One region of the Streptomyces sp. NPDC088124 genome, then DNA from elsewhere that is predicted to be linked to it. Evidence: riboswitches for the same ligand, from Rfam matches in the RefSeq annotation. Region 1 holds a riboswitch; each other region holds the start of a gene.

Region 1 (4,306 bases):
GCGGTGAGGCGTTCGGCGGGGCGGCCGACGAGCGTGACGACCTCCGTCTCCTCCACCGGCCAGCCGAGCCGGGCGCAGGCGTACGAGACGGACGACGGATGCGGCAGCACGCGCAGCGCCGCCGCGCCGACGACCTCGCCGAGCGCCCGCCCGATCCCGTAGAACATCGGGTCCCCGCTGGCCAGCACCGCGATCCGGCGCCCGGCGTGTGCGGCGAGCAGGCCGGGCACGGCGGGGCGCAGCGGCGACGGCCACGCCACCCGCTCGCCCGCGCACTCCCCGGCCGGCAGCAGGCCGAGCTGCCGAGGCCCGCCGATGACCACGTCCGCCCCGCGCAGGGCCTCCCGCGCCGCGCCGGAGAGCCCGGCCCAGCCGTCCGCGCCGATCCCGACCACGGTCACCGGCGGACTCGGGACCGGCGACGCGGACGGGGCAGGCGACGCGGACGGCGCGGAATCAGGAGTCGGCGACGCGGACGGCGCGGAATCAGAGGCCGGCGCGGGACCAGGGGGCGGAACGCTCACTGCCGTACACCTCTGAGCTGGGAGAAGACCGACCCCGCACTCTACTGTCCGGCCGCCCGCGGCTCCCCGACGGGTGCCCCCGGCGGCGCGACGGATGCTCCGGCCACCGCCTGCGGCCGGAGCATCCGCTCCGCCAGTTCCCCGAAGATCAGCCCGAAGGCCGTCCAGAGCAGCGCCTGCACCCCGAGCGAGGCGAGCCGGAACTCCCACAGCAGCGCCGCGGGGAAGGACGCGGGGACGGCGTCCGCGTTGGCGGGCAGCACCAGACACGCGACGGCGACGACGGCCGCATAACCGGCGCCCGCGGCGAGCGACGCGTTCCAGTTGCCGAGCCGCGGCGCCAGCCGTCTCCCCGCGATGACGGCGATGACCGCCAGCAGCACGCTGAGCAGGATCATCAGGAAGAACAGTGTCGTGCGCCTGCCGATCGTGTCCGGATTGCCCACGGCGGGCGGCGTCGCCGGATACTTCAGGAACGGCACCAGGTAGACGGTCGTGAAGGCGGCCCCCGCGACCAGCGCCGAGGTCGCCCGCGGCCCGAACCGGCCGATCCTGCCCAGGCTCACCGCGAAGACCAGCGAGGCGATGCCGCCAAGGGCCACCCCGTACACCAGCACACCGGTGGCGAGCCCGAACGTCGACTGGACCGGCCTGCTGACCAGTTCCTCTTCCTCTTCCTCTCCCTCCCTCTCTTCCCCTACGGGTACGGGGTCCGCCGCGGCGCCGTGCTGATGCGCCGGGGCGGACCGGGTCTCCTCCTGCGCGATGGAGTCCCGTACGGAGGGCTCACCCGCGAAGTAGGCCAGCGCGAACGCGAGAAGTCCGGCCAGCACGCCCGCGACCATGCCGCGGACCAGGAGGTTTCTGACGGTGAAGGCATGCATGCGCGTCATCTCCGCTGTTTCCGTCAGCGGTCAGTGGCAGGGGAACCCGAGCAGATGACGGCCGTCGTGCACCCATTCGTGCACACCGGCACCGGAGATCACCGAGGTCGCGCCCTGTTCGGCGCCGACGAAGTAGAGCAGCACCAGCATCAGGGTGCCGACGAAGACCGCCCACGGCAGCACGGCGCGCAGCGGAAGCGGGGCCGGGGCGGCGCCGGTGGCAGAGGTGGGCGAAAGAGCGGTGTTCGCAGGCGCGATGGACTGAGCCATGGCACATCCTCCTGAGGGAACTCGCGTCCCGTTGATGGAGCTCGAACGACGGCCATCGGGTCTGACTCACCGCTCCCCCGCCGCGTGGCACGCGGCCGGAACCGGCATACAGTGGCGCGACCGTGCCGGAATCTCACCGGACTTCCGTCTCGCCGTCGTGGATAACGACGTGAAGGTACCGCGAACCGGCGGACGGGCCAAGGGGGCCTTTCGTTATGACGATCCGCGCGACGATCCGCGTGCAGCTCATCTCACCCGCCATCGGCCCGGCCCTGCGCGCGGCCCGCTTCGGCGACCTTCCCGAGGACGGGCCCGGCGTCGCGCCGCGGGCGGTGGACGCGGCCGGGGTGCGACAGGCCGAGGCCGTACGGGAGGAGTTCCCGCGCGGCGCCGCCGTGTACGTCTCGTCCTCGCCCCGCTGCCGTACGACCGCCGGCCTGCTCGGCCTGGACGCGCGGCCGGTGCCGGAACTCGCGCCGTGGGACATGGGGCGCTGGCAGGGCAGGACCCTCGACGAGGTCGCGGCCGCGGAACCGGCGCGGGTGAGCGCGTGGCTCGCCGACCCGTCGGCCGCACCGCACGGCGGGGAGACGCTGCTCGCGCTCTACGCCCGCGTCGGCCGGTGGTTCGAAACGCTGAACCCCGAGACCCCCCGCGTGATCGCCGTGGCCGAACCGGAGATCGTCCGCGCCGCCGCCCTGCACGCGCTCTCGGCACCGGCCTCCGCGTTCTGGCGGTTCGACGTACGGCCGCTGACCGTCACGGAGTTCACCGGGCGGGACGGCCGCTGGAACCTGCACGGCGGCCGTCCGCTCGCCGGCGCTGACGAAGCCGCCGGCGAAGGCTCTGACGAAGACGGAGCCAACTGACGGAAACAACTGCCGAGGACAACGGACGGAGCAGTGGTCAGCCGCGGCCCTTGGCGCGGTCCAGCGCGGCCACCCCCACCGCCGCCAGACCGACCTGGATGGCCAGCTCGATCCAGTCGAAGCCCCGGGTGTCCGCGACGCCGAACGCCGCCGCGACGAACGTACCGACCAGCGCCGCGACGATACCGACGCCGATGGTCAGCAGCACCCCGATGCGCTGCCGCCCCGGCACCACGAGCCGTCCCAGCACGCCGATGACGATGCCGACGACAATGGCTGCGACAAAGCCGGATATCTCCATGTCCCCTCCTCTGCGCCCGCTTGCTGTCGAAAGCGGTACTGACCGAACGTCTGCCCGCCATGCCCCCGTTCAGTCCTGCGGGCCGCCCGTCCCGCCGCCCGTCCCGCCGCCCGGCGCGACCGGGAAGGTGACTTCGACGAGCGTCCCGCGGCCGGGCGCGCTGTCGAGACGGACGCGAGCCCGGTGGAGTTCCGCGACGGCGGCCACGATGGCCAGCCCGAGACCGCTGCCCCGGCCGGTCCCACCGTGCCCGCCCCTGTCCCCGCCGCCCCCGCCGCCCCGGCCGCGCCCCTTGCCGGCCCGGTAGAAGCGGTCGAAGACATGGGCGACGGCCTCTTCCGGGATGCCGGGCCCGGCGTCCCGGACCCGGAGCGTCGCGTGTCCGTCCGCCGCGCGCAGTTCGACGGCGCAGGAGGCGTCGGGCGGTGTGTGCATACGGATGTTGCCCAGCAGGTTGGCCAGCAGGCTGCGCAGATGTGCCTCGTCGCCCAGTACGGTCACCCCCGGCCGGACGTCGACCGTACGGGGCCGTGCCGGTTCGACGGCTGCGGCGTCCCGGCAGGATTCCGTGACGACCCGGCTGAGGTCGACGGGCTCCTGTTCCGCCTCGGCCGCCTCGCCCTCGTCGTCGAAGCGGGCGAGCATGAGCATCGACTCGACCAGCCGCGTCATGCGCAGAATCTCGGCGAGCATCCGGTCCACCGCCTCGTCCACCGCGGCCGTGTCGGGCAGCGCACCGTGCTGGTAGAGCTCGGCGTAACCGCGCAGGGACTGCAGGGGCGTACGCAGCTCGTGCGAGGCGTCCGCGACGAACTGGCGCATGCGCGCCTCGGACGTCTCACGCGCGGTGAGGGCGGCCTGGACCTGGTCCAGCATGCGGTTCAGCGCGTCCACCAGCCGGCCGACCTCGGTGGCGGGGGCCTGGGTGGCCACGGCGAGCCGGTGGTCGAGGTCCCCGGACGCGACCGTGTCCGCCGTACGCGCCGCCTCCTCCAGGGGGCGCAGTTCGCAGCGGACCACGGCGGTGGTGACGAGGGCCACCAGCGCGAGCCCGACCAGTTCCACGGCGACGATCGCGGCGGGGTCGCCGCTGCCCAGCCAGACGGCGGCGGTGGCGGCCATGGCGAGCGCGCACAGCCCGGTGACGACCCCGCTGAGCCGGCTGCGTACCGGCCACCGCCGCAGGCGGCTCACCAGGCGGCGGTTCAGCACCAGCCGGCTCACCGCCCCGCGGTTCAGCACTCCGGCTCCCTGATGCCGTAGCCGACACCGCGCCGGGTGTGGATCAGGGACGGGCCGAGGACATCGATCTTGCGGCGCAGATAGCTGATGTAGGTGGCGACGACGGTGTCGTCGCCGTTGAAGTCGTACGACCAGACGTGGTCGAGGAGTTGGGCGCGCGGGAGGATCCGGCCCCGGTGGAGCATCAGGTAGCGCAGCAGACGGAACTCGGTCGGC
Region 2 (4,306 bases), on a different contig from region 1:
TCGGCGGCCCGCAGGACCAGCGCGTCGGCGAGCCCGCGCTCCCGCAGCCAGGCCAGCGCCCGCACCGTGCCGCGCGTGCCCGGCACGATCACCAGGTCGGCGTCGGCCAGCTCCTCGGGGCGGTCCACGAACCGCACCACGACCCCGGGCTCCGCCGCCAGCGCGTCCACATCGGTGAAGTTCGACATGAGGGGTACGGCGCAGACCGCGATCCGCAGCACGTCCTCGCCGTACGGGGGAGCCACCACCGACTCGCGGGCGCCACCGCGCAGCGAGACCCGCAGCCCGTCCTCCTCGTCGATCCCCAGGCCGTGCCGGAAGGGCAGCACCCCGAGCGTCGGCCGCCCGGTCAGCCCGCGGAGCATGTCGAGCCCCGGCTCCAGCAGTGACACGTCGCCCCGGAACTTGTTGACGAGATACCCCGCGACCAGCGCCTGGTCCTCGGGGCTCAGCAGCGCGGTCGTCCCGAAGAAGGAGGCGAACACCCCGCCCCGGTCGATGTCCCCGACCACGACCACCGGCAGCCGCGCGGCCCGCGCGATGCCCATGTTCACGATGTCCGTACGGCGCAGATTGATCTCCGCCGGACTGCCCGCGCCCTCGCAGATCACGGCGTCGTACGTGGACCGCAGCTCCGCCAGGCACTCCAGAACGGGCCCGAGCAGTGCCTCCTGCCGACCTCCGTGGTAGCCACGGGCACTCAGCTCGCCGACGGGCTTCCCCATCAGCACCACCTGGCTGCTGCGGTCGCTGCCCGGCTTGAGCAGGACGGGGTTCATCAGCGCGGTCGGCTCCACCCGCGCGGCCTGCGCCTGCATCGCCTGGGCGCGCCCGATCTCCGCCCCCTCACGGGTCACGAACGAGTTCAGCGACATGTTCTGGCCCTTGAACGGCGCGACCTTCACGCCCTGGCGCGCCAGCCAGCGGCAGATCCCCGCCGTGACGACACTCTTGCCCGCGTCGGAGGTCGTCCCGGCGATCAGCAGCCCCCCGCCGAGCCCCGCGCCCCCACCGTTCCCGCTCATCCACGCCTCCCGTCGCGCGCGGCGGCTGCGCGCACCGCGCCATAGACGACCCGGCCGGTGACACAGGCCGCGAGCGCGAGCACGTTGACCCGGCCGGCCAGCCGGACGGCGCGCTCGATGTCCGGGACCCCGACCGGGCGCCCCGTGCCGTTCAGGACGGGCCGGTGCTCCACCCGCCCGCCGTACGCCAGGGTCCCGCCGAGCCGTACGCCCAGCGCCCCGGCGAACGACGCCTCCACCGGGCCCGCGTTGGGGCTCGGATGGCGGTGCGCGTCCTGCCGCAGGGCCCGCAGCGCGCCGCGCCGGTCCGGGCCCGCGGCGACGGCCAGCGCGGCGGTCAGCCGGGCCCCCGGCCACCCCACGACGTCGTCGAGGCGGGCCGACGCCCAGCCGAACCGGCGGTAACGGGCGCTCTTGTGACCCACCATCGCGTCCAGCGTGTTCACGGCGCGGAATCCCACGAGCCCCGGCGTCCCGGCGAGCGCGCCCCACACCAGGGCGCCGACGACGGCGTCGGAGGTGTTCTCGGCGACGGACTCCACGACGGCGCGCGCGATCTGGCCCTCGTCCAGGGAGTACGGGTCACGCCCGCACAGATGCGGCAGCCGCCCGCGGGCCCCTTCGAGGTCCCCGGCGGCGAGCGCCGCGCCGACGGCCCGTGCCTCCCGGCCCAGCGAGGTGCCCCCCACCACGGCCCAGGTCGCGGCGGCGGTCAGCGTCACGGCGGCGGCGGGCCGCTCGCGTACCGCCGCCGCGGCCAGTGCCGCGGTCCCGGCAGCGGCTCCGGCGCAGAGCGCGGTGTGCAGCGCGCCCCGGCCGCGGTGGTCGCGCCACAGCGCGCGCTCGACCGCTTCCGCGGCCCGGCCGAAGGCGGCCACCGGATGTCCCCGGCGCGGATCGCCGAACAGCCGGTCGGCCAGGAGTCCGAGGGTGGCGCCGTACGCGAAGACCCGCTCGGCGGCAGGGGCGGCCCGGCCGCCGCCGCGCGCGGCGGCAGAACCGCAGCCAGGCATGGCGAAGTGTCCTCACTCAGGGTCCGCGCCCCGGTTCGACGTACGTGATGCGACGGCGAGAGTTCCTGGCTCCTGGAGGCGAGGCTCACAGTGACAGTGGCGGGACCGCGCCGGATTCGCACCGGCTTCCTCTGCTGCCGTCGTCAATGGCCCCGGAAGTCCACCACGCCGCGCAGGACCCGTCAACTCATCCTTGACCTGCGACGGGACAGTGTGCGGAGCCCCACATCGGACCGGTCGGCCGATGCGGGGCTCCCGCGGGGGCGTGCGTGGCGCGTGTGGCGCGTGTGGCGTGCGTGGCGTGCGTGATCGTCAGGCCACGATGAGGCTGATCCCGTACGCGACGGCTCCGGCGCAGAGCGCGAAGCACAGGTAGGCGCCGGCGCGGGCGGTGAGGGGCGCCGGTCCTGTGGCGGGGGTGGAGGCGGCGGCCGAGGTCCCGGCCTGGCCCTGCGCGGGCGCGGAACCCCGCTTGGCGAGGCCCACGACGCCCAGGCTGAAGAGGCCCACGAGGGCGACGGTCGCCACGAGGCTGACGCCGAAGACGGAGCCGAGTGCTGCCCAGTCGATGTCCATGAGGTCGCTTCCTGAGAGGTGGTGCGGATTACACCGTGGCGCGGCGGGCGGGCTCGCCGGTCTGGTCCGCGGGGGCGGGGATGGTGGCCGAGAGGTCCTGGCCCGCGGCGCCCGCCGGGGGAGGCGGGGTGACGGCCGCGACGGCGGCGGTCACCACACCGGCCGGCTCACCGGTCCGGCCCGAGCCGCCGTCGGTGGCGACGCCGGTGGCGGCTCCGGTGCTTTCGTCCGCCCCGGCGTTGACGTTGGTGTGGTCGACGGGCTTGCGGCGCGAAGCGAGCCAGATCCCGGCGGAGCCCGCGATCAGCAGGACCGCGACGACGACGATGCCCCAGGTGCCCTGGCCGGTCAGGAACTCGGCGCCGGCCGCGACCAGACCCGCGGCCGGGAGCGTCAGCCCCCAGGCGACGAACATCCGTGTGGCCGTGGACCAGCGCACCACCCCGCCCTTGCGGCCGAGCCCCGCGCCCATCACGGCGCCGGAGCAGGACTGCGTGGTGGAGAGCGAGAAGCCCAGGTGCGAGGAGGCCAGGATGACCGTCGCGGCGCTGGTCTGGGCGGCGAAGCCCTGCTGCGGCTGGAGGTCGGTGAGGCCGGTGCCCATGGTGCGGATGATGCGCCAGCCGCCCAGGTACGTGCCGAGCGCGATCGCGATCCCGGCGGAGACGATGACCCACAGGGGCGGGTTGGAGCCGGGGGCGAGAACGCCGCCGGTGACCAGCGCGAGCGTGATGACGCCCATGGTCTTCTGCGCGTCGTTGGTGCCGTGGGCGAGGGAGACGAGCCCGGCGGAGGCGATCTGCCCGGCCCGGTAACCCTTGGCGGTGACCCGGTCGTCGCCGTCGTTGACGGCCTGGCCGATCCGGTACGTCAGCCTCGTCGCGAGCAGGGCGGCGAGCCCGGCGACGACGGGGGCGGCGAGTGCGGGGATCAGGACCTTGGTGATGACGACCCCGCCGTTGACGCCGGAGGTGCCGACGGACATCAGGGTCGCGCCGATCAGGCCGCCGAAGAGTGCGTGGGAGGAACTGGACGGGAGTCCGAGCAGCCAGGTGAAGAGATTCCACAGGATGGCGCCGACGAGCGCCGCGAAGATCACTTCGGTTCTGATGCCCTGTTCGTTGATGAGCCCGCCGGAGATCGTCTTGGCGACCTCCACGGACAGGAACGCGCCGACGAGATTCAGGACCGCGGACATGCCCACCGCGACCTTGGGCTTCAGAGCGCCGGTCGAGATGGTCGTCGCCATCGCGTTGGCGGTGTCGTGGAAACCGTTCGTGAAATCGAACACGAGCGCTGTCACGATCACGATCGCGAGCAGCAGTGTGATGTGTTCCATTGACCCAGGACCCAGGCAATCGTTCGACGTCGGTGGCCTCGGTGAACGTAGGGAGTCAGGGTGAACGGAAGATGAACTGGACGGGTCTTCGCGGTGTCTCGCCCCGTGAGGTTGACGGCGGCGCCTGGCAGGATCGCCGTATGACGGATGACGGGACCGGCGAACACGGCGAACTGGCGGACGCGCGAGGCGAGATGGCGGGCGCGCGGGGTACGGCGGAGGGCGGGACGGAGGCCGGGCGGGGGGCTCTGGAACGGGCCTGGGCGGAGCTCGTCGACACCGCCCGGAGAACGGCCGCGGAGGGCCTGGTCGTCGGCACCTCGGGCAATGTCTCCGTGCGCGTCGGCGAACTG
Region 3 (4,306 bases), on a different contig from region 1:
CCGCCATGTCGATCAGGCCGCGCTGCGGGATCTCCCACGCCGTACGGAACAGCTCCCGTACCTCCCCCGGGATCCAGCCGAAGTCCGCCACCGAGCCGCTCGCCTCGCGCAGCGCCTCGCGGGTCCGGGCGTCCCAGACGCCGAGCCGCTTCAACTCCTCCACCAGGTAGGAGTTGACCTGGAGGAACTCCCCGGAGAGCGTCTCGCGCTTGAACAGGTTCGAGACCTGCGGCTCGATGCACTCGTACACGCCCGCGATCGACGCGATGGTCGCCGTCGGCGCGATGGCGAGGAGGAGGGAGTTGCGCATGCCGGTCTCCGCGACCCGGGCGCGCAGCGCCGCCCAGCGCTCCGGCCAGTGCGGCGCCACGTCGTAGTGGTCGGGGTGGAGCACCCCGCGCGCCGCGCGCGTCTTCGACCAGGCGGGGAGCGGGCCGTCGCGCTCGGCGAGGTCGCAGGAGGCCTCGTACGCGGCGAGCATGATCCGTTCGGCGAACCGGGTGGAGAGCGCGGCGGCCTCGGGGGAGTCGAAGGGCAGCCGCTTCTTGAAGAAGACGTCCTGGAGGCCCATCGCGCCCAGGCCCACCGGGCGCCACTTCGCGTTGGAGCGGCCCGCCTGCTCGGTCGGGTAGAAGTTGATGTCGACGACCCGGTCGAGGAAGGTGACGGCGGTACGGACGGTCTCGTCCAGCCGCGCCCAGTCGATGTCGCCGGTGGCCGCGTCCACGAACGCGCCCAGGTTGACCGAGCCGAGGTTGCAGACGGCCGTCTCGCCGTCGTCCGTCACCTCCAGGATCTCGGTGCAGAGGTTGGAGGAGTGGACGGTGTGGCCGGGCTCGGCGGTCTGGTTGGCCGTACGGTTCGACGCGTCCTTGAAGGTCATCCAGCCGTTCCCGGTCTGCGCGAGGGTGCGCATCATCCGGCCGTACAGCTCACGGGCCTTGAGGGTCTTGCGCGCGAGTCCGTCGGCCTCCGCCTTGCGGTACGCGGCGTCGAAGGCGTCGCCCCACAGGTCGACCAGGTGCGGCACGTCCACGGGGGAGAAGAGCGACCAGACGCCGTCCGCCTCGACCCGGCGCATGAACTCGTCGGGGATCCAGTGCGCGAGGTTGAGGTTGTGCGTACGGCGCGCGTCCTCGCCCGTGTTGTCGCGCAGTTCGAGGAACTCCTCCAGGTCCGCGTGCCAGGTCTCCAGGTAGACGCAGGCGGCGCCCTTGCGCCGGCCGCCCTGGTTGACGGCGGCGACGCTGGAGTCGAGGGTCCGCAGGAACGGGACGATGCCGTTGGAGTGCCCGTTCGTCCCCCGGATCAGTGAACCGCGCGAGCGGATACGGGAGTACGAGAGCCCGATCCCGCCCGCGTGCTTCGAGAGCCGCGCCACCTGGTGGTACCGGTCGTAGATCGAGTCGAGCTCGTCCAGCGGCGAGTCCAGCAGGTAGCAGGAGGACATCTGGGGGTGGCGGGTGCCGGAGTTGAAGAGGGTGGGGGAGGAGGGGAGGTAGTCCAGCCGGCTCATCAGCCGGTAGAGGGCGGCGACCTCGTCCAGCGCGTGCGCGCTCTCGTCCTCGGCGAGCCCGGCGGCGACGCGCAGCAGGAAGTGCTGCGGCGTTTCGACGACCTGCCGGGTGAGCGGGTGCCGGAGCAGATAGCGGCTGTAGAGGGTGCGCAGCCCGAAGTAGCCGAAGCGGTCGTCGGCGGCCGGGTCGATCAGCGCGTCCAGGCGCCCGGCGTGGAGCGCGACGAATGCGGCCGTACGGTCCGCGATCAGGCCCTCGCGGTGGCCGACGGCGACGGACGCGGAGAACGACACGGCGCCCTGGGACGCGGCCTCGTCGGCGATCGTACGGGTGAGCAGCCGGGCGGCGAGCCGGGAGTACGCGGGGTCCTCGGAGATCTGTCCGGCCGCCGCCTCCGTGGCCAGCTCGCGCAGCTCGGCCTCGTCCGAGCGGGCGTTACGACCGCGCAGCGCGGCGGCGGCGATCCGGCCCGGGTCGGCGTCGGGCAGATCGGCGGTCAGCTCGGTCAGGGTCCGCAGCAGCGCGGTGCCGGGGGCGTCGGCCTGCCCGGTGACGGTCGCCACCCCGTTCTCGGACGGTGCCTCCGAGACAACTGAAACCGGATCCGCTGGCGCGATGGTCACGTGGTGCTCTCCCTCGCTCGGCTCTGGGCCACGAGGAGGCACGGGTCCGCGCGCACGGACGTACCCCATGCCTTCGCAGGGCGGCACACCGCGCCGCGTCCACCGGCCCAACCGCGAGGCCCGGACGTCTGGGCGCCCGGATCGGTCGAGCCGGACGCACTGCCGGCAGGTGTTCGGACTGACGGGCGCGACAAAGCGCGCCACAGTACACCGTTGCGGGACAGTTCCGGATTCACACCGGATTCCCCTGCGTCGACAGCGAGGTCGAGCATACATCTGGGGGGCGCGCGCCGCGCCACCCCCCAGATGTTGTGTCGTACCCGGTCAGCCGTCCACGGCCGCAGAGGGCTGGAGGCCCAGGGCGTAGGTGATCAGAGTGGGCCCCGCATAGGGCTCCCAGTCCCGCTCCGGAGTCCTGACGAAGCCCATGCGCTCGTAGATCCGGTGCGCCGCGCGCATGCTCCGCTGGGTCGACAGGACGATCCGTACGCATCCCTCGCGCGCCCGTGCGCGCGCCACGCACGCGTCCACCAGAGCCTGGCCCACGCCCAGTCCGCGCGCCGAACGGTCGACTGCCAGCATGCGGAACTCGGACTCGCCGGGGCCCGCGATGTCGGCCCACGGTCCGCTCCCGGGGACGAAAGTCACACCGCCGAGGAGCGTTCCGTCCGCGTCCACGGCGACCAGCACCTCCGACGCGGCGGCCCGGCGCGCGACATCCCGCAGGGTCAGCAGATACGAGTCCTCGGCGTCCAGCTCCAGCAGACCGTCCGCCAGATAGGCCTGTGCCGTGAGGTCACCGAGCCGCTGGTACTCCCGGGGCTCGGCCTCTCTGATCGTTATGTCCATGCCACGAGTCTGCCTCCCCGGTATGACGGACGGGCCGCCGGGTTCCCCGTATGGGATGGCCCGGCGGCCCGTCCACCGTTCGGCTCAGCAGCGGCTCAGCTCGGCTCTGTCGCCGCTCAGCAGCAGCGGAAGCCCTCGCGCGGGTCGGCCTCGCGGGCGTCCGTGCGGCTGCGTTCGAAGGCGCGGCGGGTCATGATCCCGCCCGTCGGGTCACCCTCGTCCGCGTGGGCCCGGGCGTGGGCCACGTAGCGCTCGTACGCCGACTCGCCGGTGAACTCCCGTACGTACCAGCGGATCCGCCCGGCCACCTGCCGTACCCGCTCCGCCCGGCTCGCGACATCCGGCCGGGTCATGCCGGGCCCGTTCCCGCCGGGACGCTCTCCCGCTCCCTGGCGGCCTCGGCTGCGGCCAGTTCCGCCTTCTCCTCCTGGGTGGGGATCAGGCCGGCCGGGGCGACGATCTTCGACTCGACGTACGGGACCTCCGCCAGCCGGACGCCCTCCGGATCGCGGATCGCCTTGAAGCAGACGCGTCCGGCGTCCGCGATGACCACGAGGATGAGGATCGCGAAGAGCGCCGAGAGCACCCCGTCCACCGTGGAGTTGGTGACCACGGTGTGCATGTCGTCCATGGTCTTGGCCGGGGCCAGCACCTCGCCCCGGTCGATGGCCGACTGGTACACGTCCCGCTGGGTGAAGAAGCCCACCCTCGGGTCGTCCGAGAAGATCTTCTGCCAGCTCGCGGTGAGCGTGACGGCGGCGTCCCAGGCGAGCGGTACGCCCGTCACCCACGCCCACTTCAGGCGGCCGGACTTGACCAGCAGCGTGGTGCAGACGGCGAGCGCCACGGCCGCCAGGAGCTGGTTGGCGATGCCGAAGAGCGGGAAGAGCTGGTTGATGCCGCCCAGCGGGTCATGGACGCCGACCCAGAGGAAGTAGCCCCAGCCGCCGACCACCACCGCGCTGGCGAACCAGACGCCCGGCTTCCAGCTCACCTCGCGCATCGGCTTGTACACGTTGCCGAGCATGTCCTGGAGCATGAAGCGCCCGACGCGCGTTCCCGCGTCCACCGTGGTGAGGATGAACAACGCCTCGAACATGATGGCGAAGTGGTACCAGAACGCCTTCATGGCGGTGCCGCCGACGACGGACGAGAAGATCTCCGCCATGCCGAGGGCGAAGGTCGGCGCCCCGCCGGTCCGCGACAGCAGGCTTGTCTCCTCGACGTCCTTGGCCGCCTGGGCGAGCTGGTCGGGCGAGATGGTGAAGCCCAGGTTGGCGACGGCCTGCGAGGCGGATTCGACCGTACCGCCGATCA
Region 4 (4,306 bases), on a different contig from region 1:
GAGTCCGACGAAGCCGATCGCGCCCGCCGAGGAGACCAGCGCGGCCGTCAGCAGCGCGGTGACGGTGAGCAGGACGAGGCGCGTACGGGCCACGGAGACACCGAGGTGCCCCGCGGCGTCCTGCCCGAAGGCGAACGCGTCGAGCGTGCGCGCGTACCCGCCGCACACCGCCAGCGCCACCAGCAGGACGGCGCCGCAGACCTGGACATCGGTCCAGCCCGCGCCGCTCAGCGAGCCGAGCAGCCAGAACAGCACCCCGCGGGTGGTCTCCGCGTCGGCGGCGGTCAGGACGACGAAGGAGGTGAGGGCGGAGAAGAGCTGCATCGCGGCCACCCCGGAGAGCACCACCCGGTCCGTCGTCCCGCCGAGCGTGTGGCTGAGCAGCAGCACCATCCCGAACGAGCAGAGCGCGCCGAGGAACGCCCCGCCCGAGACCGACAGCGCCCCTCCCCCGACCCCGAGCACGACCACCAGGACCGCGCCGGTGGACGCCCCCGAGGAGACGCCGAGGACGAAGGGGTCGGCGAGCGGATTCCGGAGCAGGGACTGCATGATCGCGCCGCACACCGCGAGCCCCGCGCCGCAGACGGCCGCCAGCAGGGTGCGCGGCAGCCGCAGGTTCCAGACGATGCCGTCGCGGATCGGGTTGAGACGCGGTTCGCCCCGGCCCAGGTGGGCGCCGACGACCGACCAGACGTCTCCGACGCGGAGGTCGGCGGGCCCGATGGTGATCGCCACGGCGACGGAGAGGGCGAGCGCGGCGAGGCCACAGGCCCACCCCACCGGGCTGACCCAGGCCGCGGCGCTCCGGACCTCGCGGGAGCCGCCGGGGTCCGGCGGCGCCGGGCTCCCCGCGGCGGGCGTCCGCGACGCCCGCTCCGCGGTGCTCACTTGGCGGGTGCGTACGCGCGCAGCGCCGCCGCCACCCGCTCGACGCCCTCCACGGTGCGGATGCTCGGGTTCATCGCCTGGCCGCTGAGGCGTACGTACCGCTGGTGCTTCACCGCGTCCATGGCCCTGGTGACCGGGTTGGCCTCCAGGAACTCGATCTTCTTCGCCGCCGACTCGGCCGTCTGCGCATCGCGCGTGAGGTCGCCGATGACGAGGAAGGCGGGGTCGCGGTCGGCGACCGTCTCCCAGTTGATCTGGGGCCACTCGTCGTGGGTGTCGTCGAAGACGTTCTCCGCGCCGACGGCCCGCGTGATGATGCCGGGCGCGCCGCAGCAGCCGCCCATGTAGGGGGCCTCGGAGTTGGCGAACCAGTACAGGACAGTGGTGCCCTTCGCCTTCTCCGTGTCGACCCCGGCGACCGCCCTCGCCATCCGGTCCCGCAGCCCCGCGACGAGCCGGTCACCGCGCTCCTCGACGCCGAACACCGTGGCCAGGTCGCGGATCTCGCCGTAGACGTCCTCCATCGCCAGCGGCGTCGCGCGGGATCCGTCGGTGTCGCCGGAGTTGTCCTTGGCGCAGTCGGACGGCGAGACGTACGCCGGTACGCCCACCTTCTCGAACTGCGCGCGCGTGGCCACGCCGCCCTTGCCCAGGGTGGACTCGAAGGAGGCGGCGACGAAGTCGGGCTCGGCGTCCAGGACCTTCTCGAAGGAGGGGCTGTTGTCGGCCAGCCGCTCGACCCCGGCGTTCTCCTTCTCCAGGCTCTTCGGCAGCGGGTCGGTCCAGGTGGCGGTGCCGGCCATGCGGTCGCCGAGGCCGAGGGAGAGCATGATCTCCGTGGTGCCCTGGTTGAGCGAGACGGCCCGCTCGGGCGGCGCGTCGATCCGTACCTCATGACCGCAGTTGGTGACGGTACGGGGATAGCCGACGGCCCGGTCGGAACCGGAACCGGATGCGGCCCCGGCCCGGGAAGCGGAATCAGCTCCGGAGTCCGAGCCGGTACCGCAGCCGGTGAGCAGCAGGGCGCCGGCGGCGAGGAAAGGAGTGGCACGGCGGGCGAGGCGTGCGATCGGCACGGAGTCGTTCCTCTGCGTCGAGGGCTCATGCGCGGAGCCCGGTCGTACGGTGCTCCCCCGCCACGGGACGCGGACGGAGGCCGCCAGCAGGTCTTCGGACTCGGGGTCACCCGGACGGAGGCGCCTTCCCGGACTGCCGTCCAGTGGCCGATGCCCCGCCCGTCGCCCTCACCGCTGCGCGTCAGCTCCGGATTCCCACCGGATTCCCTGACCCACGTACATGGGTTCGACTGGCCTCGGCAAGCTATCACAGGCGGTTTTCCGCCCCACACCAGCACTTTCCGGCGCTTTCCGCCCGCCGGCGATCGGGGCGAACGGGGGCGGCGGACAATGAGGCATGCCGGAAACCTCGCCCGTGAGTGTCGCTCTGATCGACGACCATCCCGTGGTCCTCGCGGGCATCGAGTCCTGGTACGCGGCGTCGGAGCGGCCCATCGCGGTGACCGCCAAGGGGCCCGACCTGTCGGTGGCGACGGCGGGGCCGGGACGGGACGCGGATGTGGTGGTGCTCGACCTCCAGCTCGGCCCGGGCAGGCCGGCGGGGCTGCCCGCCTACTCCGAACTGCGCCAACTCGTCGCGGGCGAACGGCAGGTGATCGTCTACACGATGCAGGACAGCCAGGAGACCGCGCTGACCTGCCTGGACCTGGGGGCGTTCACGTACCTCACCAAGGCCGAGGGCGAACGGCACCTCATGGCGGCGACGCTGGCGGCGGCCGACTGCCGCCCGTACACACCGCCCGCGCTGGCCGGGGCGTTCGGCAGCGACGCCCGGAAGGGGCGGCCCGCGCTGACGCCGCGCGAGGTGGAGGTGCTGCTGGAGTGGTTCCAGTCGGAGTCCAAGGCGATGGTCGGGGCGAGCCTGGGGCTCTCGGTCCGTACGGTGAACACGTATCTGGAGCGGGTGCGCATCAAGTACGCCAACGCGGGGCGGCCCGCGACGACCAAGGCGAACCTGGTCGCGCGGGCCATTCAGGACGGGCTGACGTCACTGGACGAGCTGTGACCCCGGTCGGCGGGCGCGGACACAGGCACGGGCACAGGCACAGATCCCGACGCGGATGACGACGCGGTGAGCGCGTCCTCGGGGGCGTCGGCCGGGGCATCGGCCGGGCCGTCGAGGGTGCACGACGCCTCCACCAGCAGCCGCCCCTCGCTTCGCACCGTGCGCACCCGTACCCCCGGCTCGGTCGGTTCGGGGATCTCCGTCGGCGCCGTCGCCGGGCAGTCGGTCACGACGCTCACCCGCACCAGGCCGCCGCCGCGCACGACCGTGGCGCGGGCGTCGCGCTCGGCGGTCGCGAGCGCGGCCAGCACCGGCTCGGTGAGCGCGCGGCGCAGCCGCCGGTCGACCGGGGCGCAGGCCCCGCGTACCGCGAGCTGTACGTCGACGCCGTGGCGTTCGGCGACGTCCATACCGGCGCGCAGTTCGTGGAGCAGCGGATCGTGCGCGTGGTCGCGTTCCGCGAAGAGCCGTCTGAGCCGGGCGGCCTCGACGGCGGAGCGGCGCCGGGCGCCCTCGTCCCCCGGGTCGAGCGAGCCATCGGCGAGCCCGGTCAGCAACGGCATGACGGAACGGTCCAGTTCGGCGTAGCGGGCCCGCTGGTCGGCGTGGACCTGCGCGGCGACGGCGGCCTCCGTACGGACCCGCTCCTGCTCGCGCGCCGTGGCGCTCGCGGCGGCGGCGCAGTCACCGAGCGAGCGGGCGAGCATCGCGGCGGCGACCTGGAAGGTGCAGATGGCCAGGGCGCTGACGGCCATCCCGGAGGCGGCCTGCCGGGTCGGCACCCCCGCGAGCAGCAACTGCGCCAGCGTGAGGACGAGATGGCCGCCGATGAAGACGAGCGTCGGCCGCAGCCCGGCGTCGAAGAGCAGCAGCACCCCGAACCAGCCGATCTCCAGGAACGTCCAGTGCGGGGTCCCCAGGAAGTCCGCCACGGGCAGCCGGCTGGTGGAGACGGCCGACGCCACGAGGGCGCAGGTCAGGCCGAGCACCACCCACGGGCGCGGCCGGCCGCGCCCGTCGGCGCCGAGCAGCGCGTCCGCCATGATGAGGAGGGTCAGCAGGGTGAACGCGGAGAGCTGGACCCAGGGCTGGTCGTAATCGCGCAGACTGGCGAGGAGGGCGGGCAGCGCCAGCCCGAGGTGCACGGCGGTGAGGATGAACAGCCCGGCCACGCGCAGCCCGGCGCGCATGTCCCGGGCGATCCGGTCGGTCAGCGGATCGGCGGCCGGGATGTCCGCCCGGACGTCGGCCGGGACGTCGCCCGGGACGTCGGCCGCATCCACAGCGCCCGGGATATCCGCCTCCGTCTGGTCAGGCACGGGGCCACTCCAGC

What was found. A riboswitch is a leader RNA that binds a small molecule or an ion and turns the genes downstream of it on or off. The one in region 1 is predicted to bind cobalamin.
Region 2: it holds a riboswitch for cobalamin, as region 1 does, so the genes downstream of both, AB0P17_RS08450 (cobalamin biosynthesis protein) here and AB0P17_RS34680 (CbtB-domain containing protein) in region 1, are expected to answer to the same signal.
Region 3: it holds a riboswitch for cobalamin, as region 1 does, so the genes downstream of both, AB0P17_RS18600 (ribonucleoside-diphosphate reductase subunit alpha) here and AB0P17_RS34680 (CbtB-domain containing protein) in region 1, are expected to answer to the same signal.
Region 4: it holds a riboswitch for cobalamin, as region 1 does, so the genes downstream of both, AB0P17_RS16015 (ABC transporter substrate-binding protein) here and AB0P17_RS34680 (CbtB-domain containing protein) in region 1, are expected to answer to the same signal.

The regions. Positions count from the first base shown of each region.
Region 1 is NZ_JBFBJB010000058.1:54,788-59,093, reverse strand. It holds gene cbiE (precorrin-6y C5,15-methyltransferase (decarboxylating) subunit CbiE) at 1-401, opposite strand, end outside; gene AB0P17_RS34685 (CbtA family protein) at 566-1,408, opposite strand; gene AB0P17_RS34680 (CbtB-domain containing protein) at 1,439-1,678, opposite strand; cobalamin riboswitch at 1,715-1,862, opposite strand; gene AB0P17_RS34675 (histidine phosphatase family protein) at 1,894-2,547, shown strand; gene AB0P17_RS34670 (GlsB/YeaQ/YmgE family stress response membrane protein) at 2,585-2,848, opposite strand; gene AB0P17_RS34665 (HAMP domain-containing sensor histidine kinase) at 2,918-4,090, opposite strand; gene AB0P17_RS34660 (response regulator transcription factor) at 4,084-4,306, opposite strand, start outside.
Region 2 is NZ_JBFBJB010000007.1:213,577-217,882, forward strand. It holds gene AB0P17_RS08445 (cobyric acid synthase) at 1-1,025, opposite strand, end outside; gene AB0P17_RS08450 (cobalamin biosynthesis protein) at 1,022-2,038, opposite strand; cobalamin riboswitch at 2,075-2,195, opposite strand; gene AB0P17_RS08455 (hypothetical protein) at 2,351-2,614, opposite strand; gene AB0P17_RS08460 (inorganic phosphate transporter) at 2,643-3,953, opposite strand; gene AB0P17_RS08465 (class II aldolase/adducin family protein) at 4,148-4,306, shown strand, end outside.
Region 3 is NZ_JBFBJB010000020.1:127,331-131,636, forward strand. It holds gene AB0P17_RS18600 (ribonucleoside-diphosphate reductase subunit alpha) at 1-2,140, opposite strand, end outside; cobalamin riboswitch at 2,287-2,455, opposite strand; gene AB0P17_RS18605 (GNAT family N-acetyltransferase) at 2,465-2,989, opposite strand; gene AB0P17_RS18610 (YbdD/YjiX family protein) at 3,106-3,342, opposite strand; gene AB0P17_RS18615 (carbon starvation CstA family protein) at 3,339-4,306, opposite strand, start outside.
Region 4 is NZ_JBFBJB010000017.1:22,118-26,423, reverse strand. It holds gene AB0P17_RS16020 (iron chelate uptake ABC transporter family permease subunit) at 1-783, opposite strand, end outside; gene AB0P17_RS16015 (ABC transporter substrate-binding protein) at 888-1,967, opposite strand; cobalamin riboswitch at 2,035-2,217, opposite strand; gene AB0P17_RS16010 (response regulator transcription factor) at 2,305-2,973, shown strand; gene AB0P17_RS16005 (hypothetical protein) at 2,940-4,292, opposite strand; gene AB0P17_RS16000 (ATP-binding protein) at 4,285-4,306, opposite strand, start outside.